Regions from separate parts of the Streptomyces sp. NPDC058092 genome, predicted to be linked through region 2. Evidence: riboswitches for the same ligand, from Rfam matches in the RefSeq annotation. Region 2 holds a riboswitch; the other holds the start of a gene.
The links. A riboswitch is a leader RNA that binds a small molecule or an ion and turns the genes downstream of it on or off. The one in region 2 is predicted to bind S-adenosylmethionine.

Region 1 (7,003 bases), on a different contig from region 2:
GAATTCGGCGTCCGCGCCGAGCCCGTGCACCCCGATCCTGGTCCGCCCGGTGCCGCCCAGGAGCTCCGTGCAGCAGCCGATGAAGGCGTCCGCCCAGCGCCGGGTCAGGAAGGCCGCCCGGTCGGCGCCCAGGATGCCGTGCAGCAGCTGCTCGGCGATGTCGTCGGGGAGCAGGCGGAAGTAGTCGACGGGCGCCCACGGGGTGTGCGAGAAATGGCCGATCCGCAGGTCGGGGCGGAGACCGCGGAGCATGCCGGGCACCAGCGCCAGGTGGTAGTCCTGCACCAGCACCGCCGCCCCGGGGCCCGCCTCCTCGGCGAGCGCCTCGGCGAAGGCCCGGTTGTACGTCTCGAACGACGCCCACCGCCTTCGGAACTCCGCGTCGAAGACCGGCTCCAGCGGGGTCTGGTACAGCATGTGGTGGACGAACCAGAGCACCGAATTCGCAATGCCGTTGTACGCGTCCGCGTGGACGGCCGCGTCGATGTCGAGCATCCGTACGCCGGGCTCACCGACCCCGCGCCGGACCGCCTCCCGGTCCCCGTCACCGAGCGCGGCGCACACCCACAGCTTGTCCTTGACGGCGCTCAGCCCGGAGACGAGCCCGCCGCCGCCCCGCTTCGCGTCGAGTGATCCGTCCGTGCCCAGGGTGTACGACACCGGGCCACGGTTGGACGCGACGAGGACCTGGGCGGCGGACTGGGCTTCGTGCTCGGAGACCATGTTGCGGAATCTAGCCAGATCACGAACCGTCCAAACGTGCAAACGTGCGAAGTCGGGCCGCGTCAGGCCGCGCGGCGCGAAACGTACTCCTCGATCTCACGCATCGGAGGCCGCTCCTCGGTGTCCACGGCATGGGTGCGCGGTACGAAACCGTCCTCACCGCGCTCGAACTGGGTGAGCGACGGCCGTACCAGGTGCCCGCGGGACAGCCGGAGTTGCGCGGTCCGGTAGATCGCCGCCGCCATCCGGCCGAGCGCCTGCCCGTCCTGGTGGCGGTGCTTGCGCACTCCCACGTCGACCTGGGCCAGCGCGTCCAGACCCACGGTGTGCAGCGCGTCGACCAGGAGGCCCAGCTCCACTCCGTACCCGACGGGGAAGGGCAGCTGTTCGAGGAGGGAGCGGCGTACGGCGTACTCGCCGCCCAGCGGCTGGACGAAGCCGGCCAGCTGCGGCCAGTGCAGATTGAGCAGCGGACGGGCCACCAGCTCGGTGACGCGACCACCCTGACCTGCCGTGTCACCGAGCGGGCGGTCGTACATCGCCTTGACGAACCGGACGTCCGGATCGGTCAGCAGCGGGCCGACGATGCCGGAGACGAAGTCGGCCGAGAATTCCTTCAGGTCGGCGTCGACGAAGCAGACGATGTCCCCGCCGGTCACCAGGAGCGACCGCCAGAGCACCTCGCCCTTGCCGGGCACGGCGGGTATCCGGGGCAGTATGTCGTCCCGGTGCACCACCCGCGCGCCGGCCTCCCGGGCCACCTTCGCGGTGGCGTCCGTGGAACCGGAATCGATCACCACGAGCTCGTCGACCAGCTGGACCTTCTCCATCAGCTCGCGCCGGATCGTCGCGACGATCGCACCGACCGTCGCCTCCTCGTTCAGCGCGGGCAGCACCACACTCACGCTTCCACGACCCCGTTCCTTGGCGGCGAGGAGCCGGTCCAGCGGGCGGTCGGCGACCGACCAGGAACGCCTGGCCAGCCAGCTTTCGACCTCTTCCAGCACGGTCGATACTCCCTGTATGTGATCCATCTCGCGGTTCGGACGACTATCTCGACCGTCCGGTGCTTCGGTTACAGTCTTGAACAACGCGGACGGCCGTCGCATGTCGGGGTCGGTCCGCCAATAAACGCCTGGATCGAAGATCCAGCGCCATAGCGCTCATCCAGAGGGACTGAGGGAACGGCCCGTTGAAGTCCCGGCAACCCTCCCATCCCCTTGTTCTCGGCTTCGCTCGAACAGGGGAGACCCCACTCCGCGAGGTCAGGTGGGGAAGGTGCCAATTCCGTCTCGTGGCGAAATGCGCCGCGAGGAAGATGAGGAGAAAGGGCCTCGCCTCCATGGCTGCGCAGACTGTTGCAGTAAGCACCGACTCTTCCGCCGAGGTTGTCGATCTGGGTCCCGCCGCGGCGCTTTCCTGCCGCGAGTGCGGCGAGCGTTTCGAACTCGGTCCCATTTTCGCCTGCGCGTCCTGTTTCGGGCCGCTCGAAGTGGCGTACGACCTGCCGAGCGGCTCCCCCGACGAGCTGAAGAAGCGCATCGAGGCCGGACCCGACAACATCTGGCGTTACGCGCCGCTGCTGCCGGTCCCCGCCGATGTCGCGGACAAGCCCAACATCAACCCCGGCTTCACCAAGCTGGTCAAGGCCGACAACCTCGCCCGTGAGCTGGGCGTCACCGGCGGTCTGTACGTCAAGGACGACTCCGGCAACCCGACGCACTCCTTCAAGGACCGCGTCGTCGCCATCGCCGTCGAGGCCGCCCGCGCCTTCGGTTACACCACCCTCTCCTGCTCCTCCACCGGCAACCTCGCCGGTGCGGTGGGTGCCGCCGCCGCCCGCGCCGGTTTGCGCTCCTGCGTGTTCATCCCGCACGACCTGGAGCAGGGCAAGGTCGTCATGGCCGCGGTGTACGGCGGTGAGCTGGTCGGCATCGAGGGCAACTACGACGACGTCAACCGCTTCTGCTCGGAGCTCATCGGCGACCCGCTCGGCGAGGGCTGGGGCTTCGTCAACGTCAACCTGCGCCCCTACTACGGCGAGGGCTCCAAGACCCTGGCGTACGAGATCTGCGAGCAGCTCGGCTGGCGGCTGCCCGACCAGATCGTCATCCCGATCGCGTCCGGCTCGCAGCTCACGAAGATCGACAAGGGTCTCCAGGAGCTGATCAAGCTGGGCCTGGTCGAGGACAGGCCGTACAAGATCTTCGGCGCCCAGGCCGAGGGCTGCTCCCCGGTCTCCACCGCCTTCAAGGCCGGTCACGACGTCGTACGGCCCCAGAAGCCGAACACCATCGCCAAGTCGCTGGCGATCGGCAACCCGGCCGACGGCCCGTACGTCCTGGACATCGCCCGCCGCACCGGCGGCGCGGTGGAGGACGTCAACGACGAGCAGGTCGTCGACGCGATCAAGCTCCTCGCCCGCACCGAGGGCATCTTCGCGGAGACGGCGGGCGGCGTGACGGTCGGCGTCACGAAGAAGCTGATCGAGGCCGGTCTGATCGACCCGGCGCTGACCACCGTCGTCCTCAACACGGGTGACGGCCTCAAGACCCTGGACGCGGTGGCCGCCACCTCGCAGGCGACCGCCACGATCCGCCCGAGCCTGGACGCGTTCCGCGCCGCCGGACTCGCCACCAGCTGACCACCCGAGACTGCAGGAAGGGCACCCACCATGAGCGTCAAGGTCCGTATCCCCACCATCCTCCGCACCTACACGGGCGGCCAGGCCGAGGTCCCGGCCGAGGGCTCGACCCTCTCCCAGGTCATCGAGTCCCTGGAGCAGAACCACCCGGGCATCGCCGCCCGCGTCCTGGACGACCAGGGCAAGCTGCGCCGCTTCGTGAACGTGTACGTCAACGACGACGACGTGCGTTTCGAGGGCGGCCTGGAGACGGCCACGCCGGACGACGCCGGCATCTCGATCATCCCGGCGGTCGCGGGCGGCTGCTGACCCCCCGTCCGGATCCCGGGCCGGCTTCACCGCGTTATCGGAATTGCCCTCTCTGCGAGAAGCGGAGGGGGCAATTCTGCATGGTTGAGCGCGGTACAGTGTGGGAAGTCCCCCCAGCTGCCCGTGCCGCCCGCATATGAGAATGCGCCCGGTCACGACAAGAAGCAGCCAAAGTACTCGATCTCCTTGCGCCATAAGTCGCCTTTGCCCGGCCCGACTTGCCCTGGAATCCCACGAATTCCTCATATTCGGGCGTTCGGTGCTGCCCAGAATTCTCGTCCGATTGACCTGTTGCAGAGGGCAGTTGGGCAGATACATTCGGCCGCGGTCGACGCGTTCCGGCGCACGCACCCTCTCCTGTCGGAGGGTGAGTTCTGACCCGGGTCCGCGAAGTGCGGTCCTGTGCAAGGGCCAGTAATAGGGGAGTTAGGCATGGCTCAGGGCACCGTCAAGTGGTTCAACGCGGAGAAGGGGTACGGCTTCATCGCGGTCGACGGTGGTGCGGATGTTTTCGTCCACTACAGCGCGATCCAGATGGACGGGTACCGCACCCTCGAAGAGGGTCAGCGAGTTGAATTCGAGATCTCGCAGGGCCAGAAGGGGCCGCAGGCGGACATGGTCAAGCTCGCCGTCGGCTGAGCTCGACGCGGTCGGCCAACGACACTACTCACGCACGGAGGGCCCGTACCCCAGAGGTACGGGCCTTCCGTGCGTCTGCGTGTCCGTGCGTCCGTGCGCCCGCGCGACCGTGTGTTCGGGGCCGTCCGAGGGTGGCCTTCGTTGTCCACATCCCGAGGCGGACGCTTGCACTCTCCGGGGTCGAGTGCTAATCATTGGCGTTAGCACTCTCCAGGTGAGAGTGACAGAACTTGGACCGGGCCGGTGAGGCCCGCAGGTCCGGTGGGGCAAGGAACCACCGGTCAGGCAGGCCGTCCGTCGCGGGCGCCACTCGGTCCGGAGCAATCCACCCCTGTCCGGGAGGACCACTTCACATGGCCAAGATCATCGCGTTCGACGAGGAGGCCCGGCGCGGTCTCGAGCGCGGCATGAACCAGCTCGCCGACGCCGTCAAGGTCACCCTTGGCCCCAAGGGCCGCAACGTCGTCCTTGAGAAGAAGTGGGGCGCCCCCACGATCACCAACGATGGTGTTTCCATCGCCAAGGAGATCGAGCTGGAGGACCCGTACGAGAAGATCGGTGCGGAGCTGGTCAAGGAGGTCGCCAAGAAGACGGACGACGTCGCCGGCGACGGTACGACCACCGCCACCGTTCTCGCCCAGGCTCTCGTCCGCGAGGGCCTGCGCAACGTCGCCGCGGGTGCCAACCCGATGGCCCTCAAGCGGGGCATCGAGAAGGCCGTCGAGGCCGTCTCCGCCGCCCTCCTGGAGCAGGCCAAGGACGTGGAGACCAAGGAGCAGATCGCTTCGACCGCCTCCATCTCCGCCGCCGACACCCAGATCGGCGAGCTCATCGCCGAGGCCATGGACAAGGTCGGCAAGGAAGGCGTCATCACCGTCGAGGAGTCCCAGACCTTCGGTCTGGAGCTGGAGCTCACCGAGGGTATGCGCTTCGACAAGGGCTACATCTCGGCGTACTTCGCCACGGACATGGAGCGCATGGAGTCGTCGCTCGACGACCCGTACATCCTGATCGTGAACTCCAAGGTCAGCAACGTGAAGGACCTCCTTCCGCTGCTGGAGAAGGTCATGCAGTCCGGCAAGCCGCTGCTGATCATCGCCGAGGACGTCGAGGGCGAGGCCCTGTCGACCCTGGTCGTCAACAAGATCCGTGGCACCTTCAAGTCCGTCGCCGTCAAGGCCCCGGGCTTCGGTGACCGCCGCAAGGCCATGCTCGGCGACATCGCCATCCTCACCGGTGGCACCGTCATCTCCGAGGAGGTCGGCCTCAAGCTGGAGAACGCCGGTCTCGACCTGCTCGGCCGCGCCCGCAAGGTCGTCATCACCAAGGACGAGACGACGATCGTCGACGGCGCCGGTGACAGCGACCAGGTCCAGGGTCGCGTCAACCAGATCCGTGCCGAGATCGAGAACTCCGACTCGGACTACGACCGCGAGAAGCTCCAGGAGCGCCTCGCGAAGCTGGCCGGCGGCGTGGCCGTCATCAAGGCCGGTGCCGCGACCGAGGTCGAGCTCAAGGAGCGCAAGCACCGCATCGAGGACGCGGTGCGCAACGCCAAGGCCGCCGTCGAGGAGGGCATCGTCGCCGGTGGTGGCGTGGCTCTGCTCCAGGCCTCGGCCGTCTTCGAGAAGCTGGAGCTCTCGGGTGACGAGGCGACCGGCGCCAACGCCGTCAAGCTGGCGCTGGAGGCCCCGCTGAAGCAGATCGCCGTCAACGGTGGTCTCGAGGGCGGCGTCGTCGTCGAGAAGGTGCGCAACCTGCCGATCGGTCACGGTCTGAACGCCGCGACCGGCGAGTACGTCGACATGATCGCCGAGGGCATTCTCGACCCGGCGAAGGTCACGCGCTCCGCTCTGCAGAACGCCGCGTCCATCGCCGCGCTGTTCCTCACCACCGAGGCCGTCATCGCCGACAAGCCGGAGAAGGCCTCCGCGGCCGCTCCGGGCGGCATGCCGGGCGGTGACATGGACTTCTGATCCTGACGGATCGGTAGTTCCTGTACAGCTGTACCCCATCGACCCCCGGGACCGACAGGTCCCGGGGGTCGATGTCGTTCCGTCGGCGTCCGGCGCAGTCCGCCCCGGCTCGTTGCGGTCCGTCGTTACGGCGTGGTCCGTCGTTACGGCAGCTGGTCGAGGAGCCAGGTGCTGAGTTCCTCCGTCACGAGGGTGTGCCCCTCGTTGCGGGACGCGAGCTTGAAGTCGTGCAGTCCGCTCTCCTCCTCCGGGAGCGAGGAGATGTCCGCGTACAGCTCCTCGTCCGTGTCCAGGCCGCGGATGTCGACCGCGCTGACCGCTGGCACGAAGCAGTGCGAGCGGATCCGGACGTCGGTCTTGAACCCGAGGATGGGGTTGAGGGCGTTGAAGGCGTCGGCGAGGATGCCGAAGCCTTCCAGCGAGCCGCCGGGTGCGCCGTCGACCGACGGGAGTCCGGACGTATGCACCTCATTGGTCTTCAGCGTCACCACCCGCAGCTTCGCGACGAGTTCGTCGTCGCCGGGGGACTGGGTGTAGAGCTTGGTGCCGACCACCGACAGGCCCTTGCCCTCCAGGGCCAGTTCGCCCGCCCGCACGTCGGTGCCGGTGCCGTCGCCCACGCCGTTGGCGACACCGATCAGCCGCGGCCGCTGCGGCCATTCGCCGAGGTCCGCCATCTCCGCGAGGAACGTGGCGCGCTCGTCGCTCTGTT
Region 2 (7,003 bases):
ACAGGCCACCGCTGCCATCGTCGTGTCCTATTACTGGCACTTCGTCGATGTCGTGTGGATCGGCCTCTTCGCCACGATCTACATGATCAAGTAACCGGGCTCGAACCCGAACCACATCCAGCATCGACGCAGAAGATCCTGACACCGGGGTAATCCGTGAAAAAGCTCTCCGCACGACGACGCCATCCGTTGGCGGCGGTTGTCGTACTACTCCTCGCGCTGGCGGCTACTGGGGGGCTGTACGCCGCGTTTGCGCCCGCGAGTAAGGCGCAGGCCGACGAAACCGCCCAGTCCCTCGCCATCGACGAGGGCAAGAAGCTGTACTCCGTCGGTTGCGCCAGCTGCCACGGAATCGGCGGTCGGGGCACCACCGACGGGCCGAGCCTGGTGGGCGTGGGCTCCGCCGCCGTGGACTTCCAGGTCGGTACGGGCCGCATGCCGGCGCAGCAGCCGGGTGCCCAGGTACCGAAGAAGAAGGTCATCTACAGCCAGTCCGAGATCGACCAGCTCGCGGCGTACGTCGCGTCGCTCGGCGCCGGTCCGATCGTTCCGACCAAGAGCCAGGTCAGCCCTGACGGCGCGGACATCGCCAAGGGTGGCGACCTGTTCCGTACCAACTGCGCTCAGTGCCACAACTTCACCGGCGAGGGTGGTGCGCTGACGAACGGCAAGTACGCGCCCAGCCTCGAAGGCGTGGACCCGAAGCACATGTACGAGGCCATGCAGACCGGCCCGCAGAGCATGCCGACCTTCCCGGACACGACGATGCCCGAGCAGCAGAAGCGGGACATCATCGCGTACGTCCAGACCGTGAACAGCGCCCAGTCGGAGAACCCGGGCGGTCTCAAGCTGGGTGGCCTGGGGCCGGTCAGCGAAGGCTTGTTCGGCTGGATCTTCGGGCTCGGCGCCCTGATCGCACTTGCCATTTGGGTCGCGGCCCACACCGCTAAGGCCAAGAAGTCATGAGTAGCCAAGAGATTCCAGACGAGAACCTGCCCGCTGAGCAGGACCACGCGCACGGCGCGGTAACGGTCGCGGACGACCCGTTCGCCGACCCGGGGCTGCCGGCCCACAAGCCGCGCATCCAGGACATCGACGAACGTGCCGCGAAGCGCTCCGAGCGCACCGTCGCGTTCATGTTCACGCTGTCCATGCTGGCGACGGTCGGCTTCATCGCCTCGTACGTCATCTTCCCGGTCGACAAGATCGTGTACATCTGGCCCTTCGGCCATGTGAGCGCGCTCAACTTCTCCCTGGGTCTGACCCTGGGCGTGGCCCTCTTCACGATCGGCGCAGGTGCCGTCCACTGGGCGCGCACCCTGATGACCGACGTGGAGGTCGCCGACGACCGGCACGCCATCGAGGCCGAGCCCGAGGTCAGGGCGAAGGTTCTCGCCGACTTCGCGGCAGGTGCCCAGGAGTCCGCGCTCGGCCGGCGCAAGCTGATCCGCAACACCATGTTCGGCGCGCTGGCCCTGGTGCCGCTCTCCGGTGTGGTGCTGCTGCGCGACCTCGGTCCGCTGCCGGAGAAGAAGCTCCGCAACACCCTGTGGGCCAAGGGCAAGCAGCTCATCAACATGAACACGATGCTGCCGCTTCGTCCCGAGGACGTCGCCGTCGGTTCGCTGACCTTCGCCATGCCCGAAGGGCTGACGGAGGAGGCGGAGGACTTCCAGAACCAGATCGCCAAGGCCGCGCTGATGATCATCCGCATCGAGCCGGAGAACATCAAGGACAAGCGCGAGCGCGAGTGGGCCCACGAGGGCATCGTGGCCTTCTCCAAGATCTGCACCCACGTCGGCTGCCCGATCAGCCTGTACGAGCAGCAGACGCACCACGTACTCTGCCCGTGCCACCAGTCCACCTTCGACCTCTCCGACGGCGCCCGCGTCATCTTCGGTCCGGCCGGTCACGCCCTTCCGCAGCTGCGGATCGGTGTGAACAGTGAGGGCAACCTCGAGGCGCTCGGTGACTTCGAAGAGCCCGTCGGTCCTGCATTCTGGGAGCGCGGATGAGTACTGCGACCACGAACACACCCGGTGCCGCCGCACCGGGCAATCGCAAGGCGCCCGCCGGCGAGCGGGTGGCCGACTGGGCGGACGGCCGGCTCGGGATCTACTCCCTGGCCAAGGCCAACATGCGCAAGATCTTCCCGGACCACTGGTCCTTCATGCTCGGTGAGATCGCCCTGTACAGCTTCATCATCATCATCCTCACGGGTGTGTATCTGACGCTGTTCTTCCACCCGAGCATGGGCGAGGTCGTGTACCACGGCTCGTACGAGCCGATGCAGGGCATCAAGATGTCCGAGGCCTACGCCTCGACACTGGACATCAGCTTCGACGTCCGTGGTGGCCTGCTGGTTCGCCAGATCCACCACTGGGCCGCGCTGATCTTCCTGGCCGGCATGTTCGTGCACATGATGCGCGTCTTCTTCACGGGTGCGTTCCGCAAGCCGCGTGAGGTCAACTGGTTGTTCGGCTTCCTGCTGTTCGTGCTGGGTATGTTCACGGGCTTCACCGGCTACTCGCTCCCGGACGACCTGCTGTCCGGTACGGGTGTCCGCTTCACCCAGGGCGCGATCCTGTCGATGCCGGTCGTCGGCACGTACATCTCGATGTTCATGTTCGGCGGCGAGTTCCCCGGCCACGACTTCGTCGGCCGGTTCTACTCGATCCACATCCTGCTGCTGCCGGGCATCATGCTCGGCCTGCTGGTGGCGCACCTGATCCTGGTCTTCTACCACAAGCACACGCAGTTCGCGGGTCCCGGCCGCACCAACAGGAACGTCGTCGGCATGCCGCTGTTGCCGGTGTACATGGCGAAGGCCGGTGGCTTCTTCTTCCTGGTCTTCGGCATCATCGCCGTCATCGCGGCCATCGCCTCGATCAACCCGATCTGGGCCATCGGCCCGTACCGCCCGGACCAGGTGTCCACCGGCGCCCAGCCCGACTGGTACATGGGCTTCGCCGAGGGTCTGATCCGAGTGATGCCCGGCTGGGAGATCAACCTCTGGGGTCACACGCTCGTCCTGGGTGTGTTCATCCCGCTGATGGCCTTCGGACTGGTGCTCGCGATCATCGCGGTCTACCCGTTCATCGAGTCCTGGATCACCGGGGACAAGCGCGAGCACCACATCCTGGACCGCCCGCGCAACGCCCCGACCCGGACGGCCTTCGGTGTCGCCTGGATCACCCTGTACTTCATCGTCTTCGTCGGCGGTGGCAACGACCTGTGGGCCACGCACTTCCACCTGTCGCTGAACGCCATTTCCTGGTTCGTCCGGATCTTCATCTTCGTGGGCCCGGTCCTCACGTTCATCGCCACCCGGCGGATCTGCCTCGGCCTCCAGCGCCGTGACAAGGAGAAGGTGCTGCACGGGCGCGAGTCCGGCATGATCAAGCGCCTGCCGCACGGTGAGTTCGTCGAGATCCACGAGCCGCTCGGCCCCGAGCAGCTGCACACGCTCACCGCGCACGAGCAGTACAAGCCGGCCGAGATCGGCCCGACGGTCGACGAGAACGGTGTCGAGCGCAAGGTGTCCGTCCTGCAGAAGCTGCGTGCCAAGCTCAGCAAGGGTTACTACGGCGAGGACAACCAGATCGCCAAGCCCACCGTCGAGGAGTACAAGGAGATCACCAGCGGCCACGGTCACCACTGATCGTCTGAACTGATCGCCACAGCAGGAGCCCCGTCCATCCGATGGACGGGGCTCTTCGCTGTCCCCGGCCCTCGATAGGGTGGGGCTATCCCTTTTATCGGCTGTGGACCCCAGGAGCGGACCATGAACGTTGTGACCCCGGTCGGCGGCGACAGCGTGGCGGACCGTTCCTGGCCCGGCCTGCTGAACCCGCTGCTGCGTGGCGAGAACCTGACCGCGGACGACACCGCGTGGGCGATGGACCGCATCATGAGCGGTGAGGCGAGCGATGTGCAGATCGCCGGTTTCGCGGTGGCCCTGCGCGCCAAGGGCGAGACGGTCGAGGAGGTGTCCGGGCTGGTGCGCGCGATGTACGAGCACGCCCACACCATCCACGTACCCGGCCGTACGGTCGACATCGTCGGCACCGGCGGCGACCTCGCCAAGACGGTCAACATCTCCACGATGTCGGCGATCGTCATCGCGGGCACCGGCGCCAAGGTCGTCAAGCACGGCAACCGCGCGTCCTCGTCGGCGAGCGGTTCCTCCGACGTGCTGGAGAAGCTCGGCGTCAATCTGGACCTCAGCGCGCAGCGGGTCGTCGAGGTCGCCGAGGAAGCGGGCATCACCCTCTGCTTCGCGGTGAAGTTCCACCCCGCTCTGCGGTACGTGGCCAGGGCCCGCAAGGAACTCGGTGCCCCGACGACGTTCAACATCCTGGGGCCGCTCACCAACCCGGCGAAGGTGCGCTCCCAGGCCATCGGCGTCGCCGACCTGCGGATGGCGCCCATCGTCGCCGGTGTCCTCGCCGAGCGCGGCAATTCGTCGCTGGTCTTCCGCGGCGACGACGGCCTGGACGAGCTGACGACGACCGCGACCTCGCGCGTCTGGGTGGTCCGGGACGGATCGGTGCGCGAGGAGGCGTTCGACCCGCGCGACGTCGGCCTGGACCTGGTGCCGCCACAGGCGCTCCGCGGCGGCGACCCCTCGTACAACGCGGACGTGGCCCGCCGGGTGCTGGCAGGCGAGCACGGGCCGGCGCGGGAGGCCGTGCTGCTCAACTCCGCGGCGGCGCTGGTGGCCCTGGACCCGACGGACGGCACACTCAACGAGCAGATCGCCGCCGGTATCGCGAAGGCGGCCGAGTCCATCGACTCGGGGGCGGCCCGGCAGGCGCTGGAGCGCTGGGTGGCGGTCAGCAACGCCTGAGCGGACGGAAGGTGACGCGGGGCGCGGTCCGGATCCTGGACCGCGCCTTGCGGGTCGACGCACGTATGGCAAGATGCTGCGCAGGTCATGAGTGACAGCGACTACGGCCCCGGCCCGCTGTCCGGCAACCCTCCGTCCGTGGCGGGGTGCCCCGGGTGAAGACCAGGCCGTAGGCAGCGAGGTCTGCGGCAAGCGCGGGCCCCTCGGCATCTGTGAATGCCAACCCCCGGGGTCCTGGTCCCCAGGGAGTCTCTTGTGAGCAAGCGAATGCGATAGGGCTTCCCGGCCCTCCTCCGCACCCCTTTTTTTCTCTTTCCGCTGCGCTGCCGCGTATCCGCCGGCGCACGCGATTCGCCTGCCTGTTACGGGAGTTCGCCATGTCTGTCTTCACCGCTGCCGCCGACCAGTCGCTTTGTACCCCTCTGCCGGTTCTGGGCAAGGATGTAACGGTTCCGCTCGTCACGGGTGGTGAGGTCACGTACGCCGCTCTCGACTACGCCGCCAGCGCCCCCGCCCTGCAGCGCGTCTGGGACGACGTCGCCGCGTACGCCCCGTACTACGGCAGCGTCCACCGCGGTGCCGGGTACCTCTCGCAGCTCTCCACGGACCTCTTCGAGAACAGCCGCGCGACGGTCGCGGAGTTCCTCGGGTGCCGCGCCGAGGACCAGGTGATCTTCACCCGGTCGACCACCGACTCCCTCAACCTGCTGGCCGCCGTCATCCCCGCCGACTGCCAGGTCTTCGTGTACGAGACCGAGCACCACGCCTCGCTGCTGCCCTGGCGCGACGCCCGGGTGACCTACCTGAACGCCCCGCGCACCCCGGCCCGGGCCGTCGAGACGCTGGAGCGGGCGCTCGCCGGCCGTGACCCCTACGGCCCCGCGCTGGTCTGTGTCACCGGCGCCTCCAACGTCACAGGTGAACTGTGGCCGGTGAAGGAGCTGGCGGCCGCCGCGCACGCGCACGGTGCCCGGATCGTGCTGGACGCCGCGCAGCTCGCCCCGCACCACCCCGTCGACATCACGGACCTGGACGTCGACTGGGTCGCCTTCTCCGGGCACAAGCTGTACGCGCCGTTCGGCTCGGGCGTGCTCGCGGGCCGGGCCGACTGGCTGCGGGACGCCGAGCCGTACCTGGCCGGCGGCGGCGCCTCGCGCAGGGTCGCCCGGCGCGGCGACGGCGGAGTGGACGTCGAGTGGCACACCACCGCCGCCCGCCACGAGGCCGGTTCCCCCAACGTCATCGGCGTGTACTCCATCGCCTCCGCCTGCAAGGCGCTCACCGAGGCCGGCTTCGACGACCTGGTCGCCCGGGAGCAGCACCTCGTCAGCGCGGTCCGGACCGGTCTCGCGGAGGTCCCCGAGGTCAAGGTGCTCTCGCTGTTCGGTGACGACGCCCCGAGGGTCGGCGTCATCTCCTTCGTGGTGGAGGGCTGGAACAGCTCGCACTTCGCCGCCGCGCTCTCCGCCGAGTACGGCATCGGGGTCCGCGACGGACTGTTCTGCGCACACCCGCTGGTCCGCACCCTGCTGGGCAGCGACCCGCAGGAGGCCGGCGAGTGCGGCGCGCCCGAGGCCGAGCCGGGCGAGCTCCCCCGGTCTCGAACGAACCCGACCGTGGGGACCCCCTTGCTCAACGCGATCCGGGTGAGCTTCGGGGCCGGCACGCCGGACGAGCACATCGAGCGGTTCGTCCGCGCGGTCAAGGAGCTGGTGAGCGAGGGTGCCCAGTGGAAGTACCGCACCGAGGACGGCCGCTGCGTCCCGGACCGGGGCACGGCGCAGCTCTGACGGCCACGTAACACTTCGGCGAGGGACGGGCGTCCGAGCCCGTCCCCCGCCGGAGTATTACGCCGTAATACGGGGGCGTACCTACGCGTCGAGGCCGATGGCGAAGGCGGCCTCCAGGTCATGCTGCGAGTACGTACGGAACGCCACATGCGTGTCGGTGGCCTCGACGCCGGGGATCTTGCTGATCCGGCCGGGGATGACGTCCGCCAGATCGTCGTGCTTGGCCACCCGGACCATGGCGATCAGGTCGTACGTACCGGTGACCGAGAAGACCTCGCTGACGCTGTCCAGTGCGGCGATGGCTTCGGCGATCTCGGGAATCCGGTCCACGCTGGTTTTGATGAGCACGATCGCGGTGATCACG

Region 1: linked by a shared signal. The riboswitch ahead of thrC (threonine synthase) and the one ahead of ACFVV1_RS31355 (aminotransferase class V-fold PLP-dependent enzyme) in region 2 are both predicted to bind S-adenosylmethionine.

The regions. Positions count from the first base shown of each region.
Region 1 covers NZ_JBHVSY010000012.1:57,350-64,352, reverse strand. Annotated here, with positions in the region: gene ACFVV1_RS20950 (trehalose-6-phosphate synthase) at 1-723, opposite strand, end outside; gene ACFVV1_RS20945 (glucosyl-3-phosphoglycerate synthase) at 786-1,730, opposite strand; SAM riboswitch class I at 1,884-2,048, shown strand; gene thrC (threonine synthase) at 2,066-3,367, shown strand; gene ACFVV1_RS20935 (MoaD/ThiS family protein) at 3,398-3,676, shown strand; gene ACFVV1_RS20930 (cold-shock protein) at 4,109-4,315, shown strand; gene groL (chaperonin GroEL) at 4,669-6,291, shown strand; gene ACFVV1_RS20920 (hypothetical protein) at 6,435-7,003, opposite strand, start outside.
Region 2 covers NZ_JBHVSY010000024.1:52,557-59,559, forward strand. Annotated here, with positions in the region: gene ACFVV1_RS31330 (heme-copper oxidase subunit III) at 1-94, shown strand, start outside; gene ACFVV1_RS31335 (c-type cytochrome) at 157-966, shown strand; gene ACFVV1_RS31340 (Rieske 2Fe-2S domain-containing protein) at 963-2,015, shown strand; gene ACFVV1_RS31345 (cytochrome bc complex cytochrome b subunit) at 2,012-3,661, shown strand; gene trpD (anthranilate phosphoribosyltransferase) at 3,785-4,849, shown strand; SAM riboswitch class IV at 4,933-5,050, shown strand; gene ACFVV1_RS31355 (aminotransferase class V-fold PLP-dependent enzyme) at 5,227-6,639, shown strand; gene ACFVV1_RS31360 (Lrp/AsnC family transcriptional regulator) at 6,721-7,002, opposite strand; gene ACFVV1_RS31365 (rhomboid family intramembrane serine protease) at 6,999-7,003, opposite strand, start outside.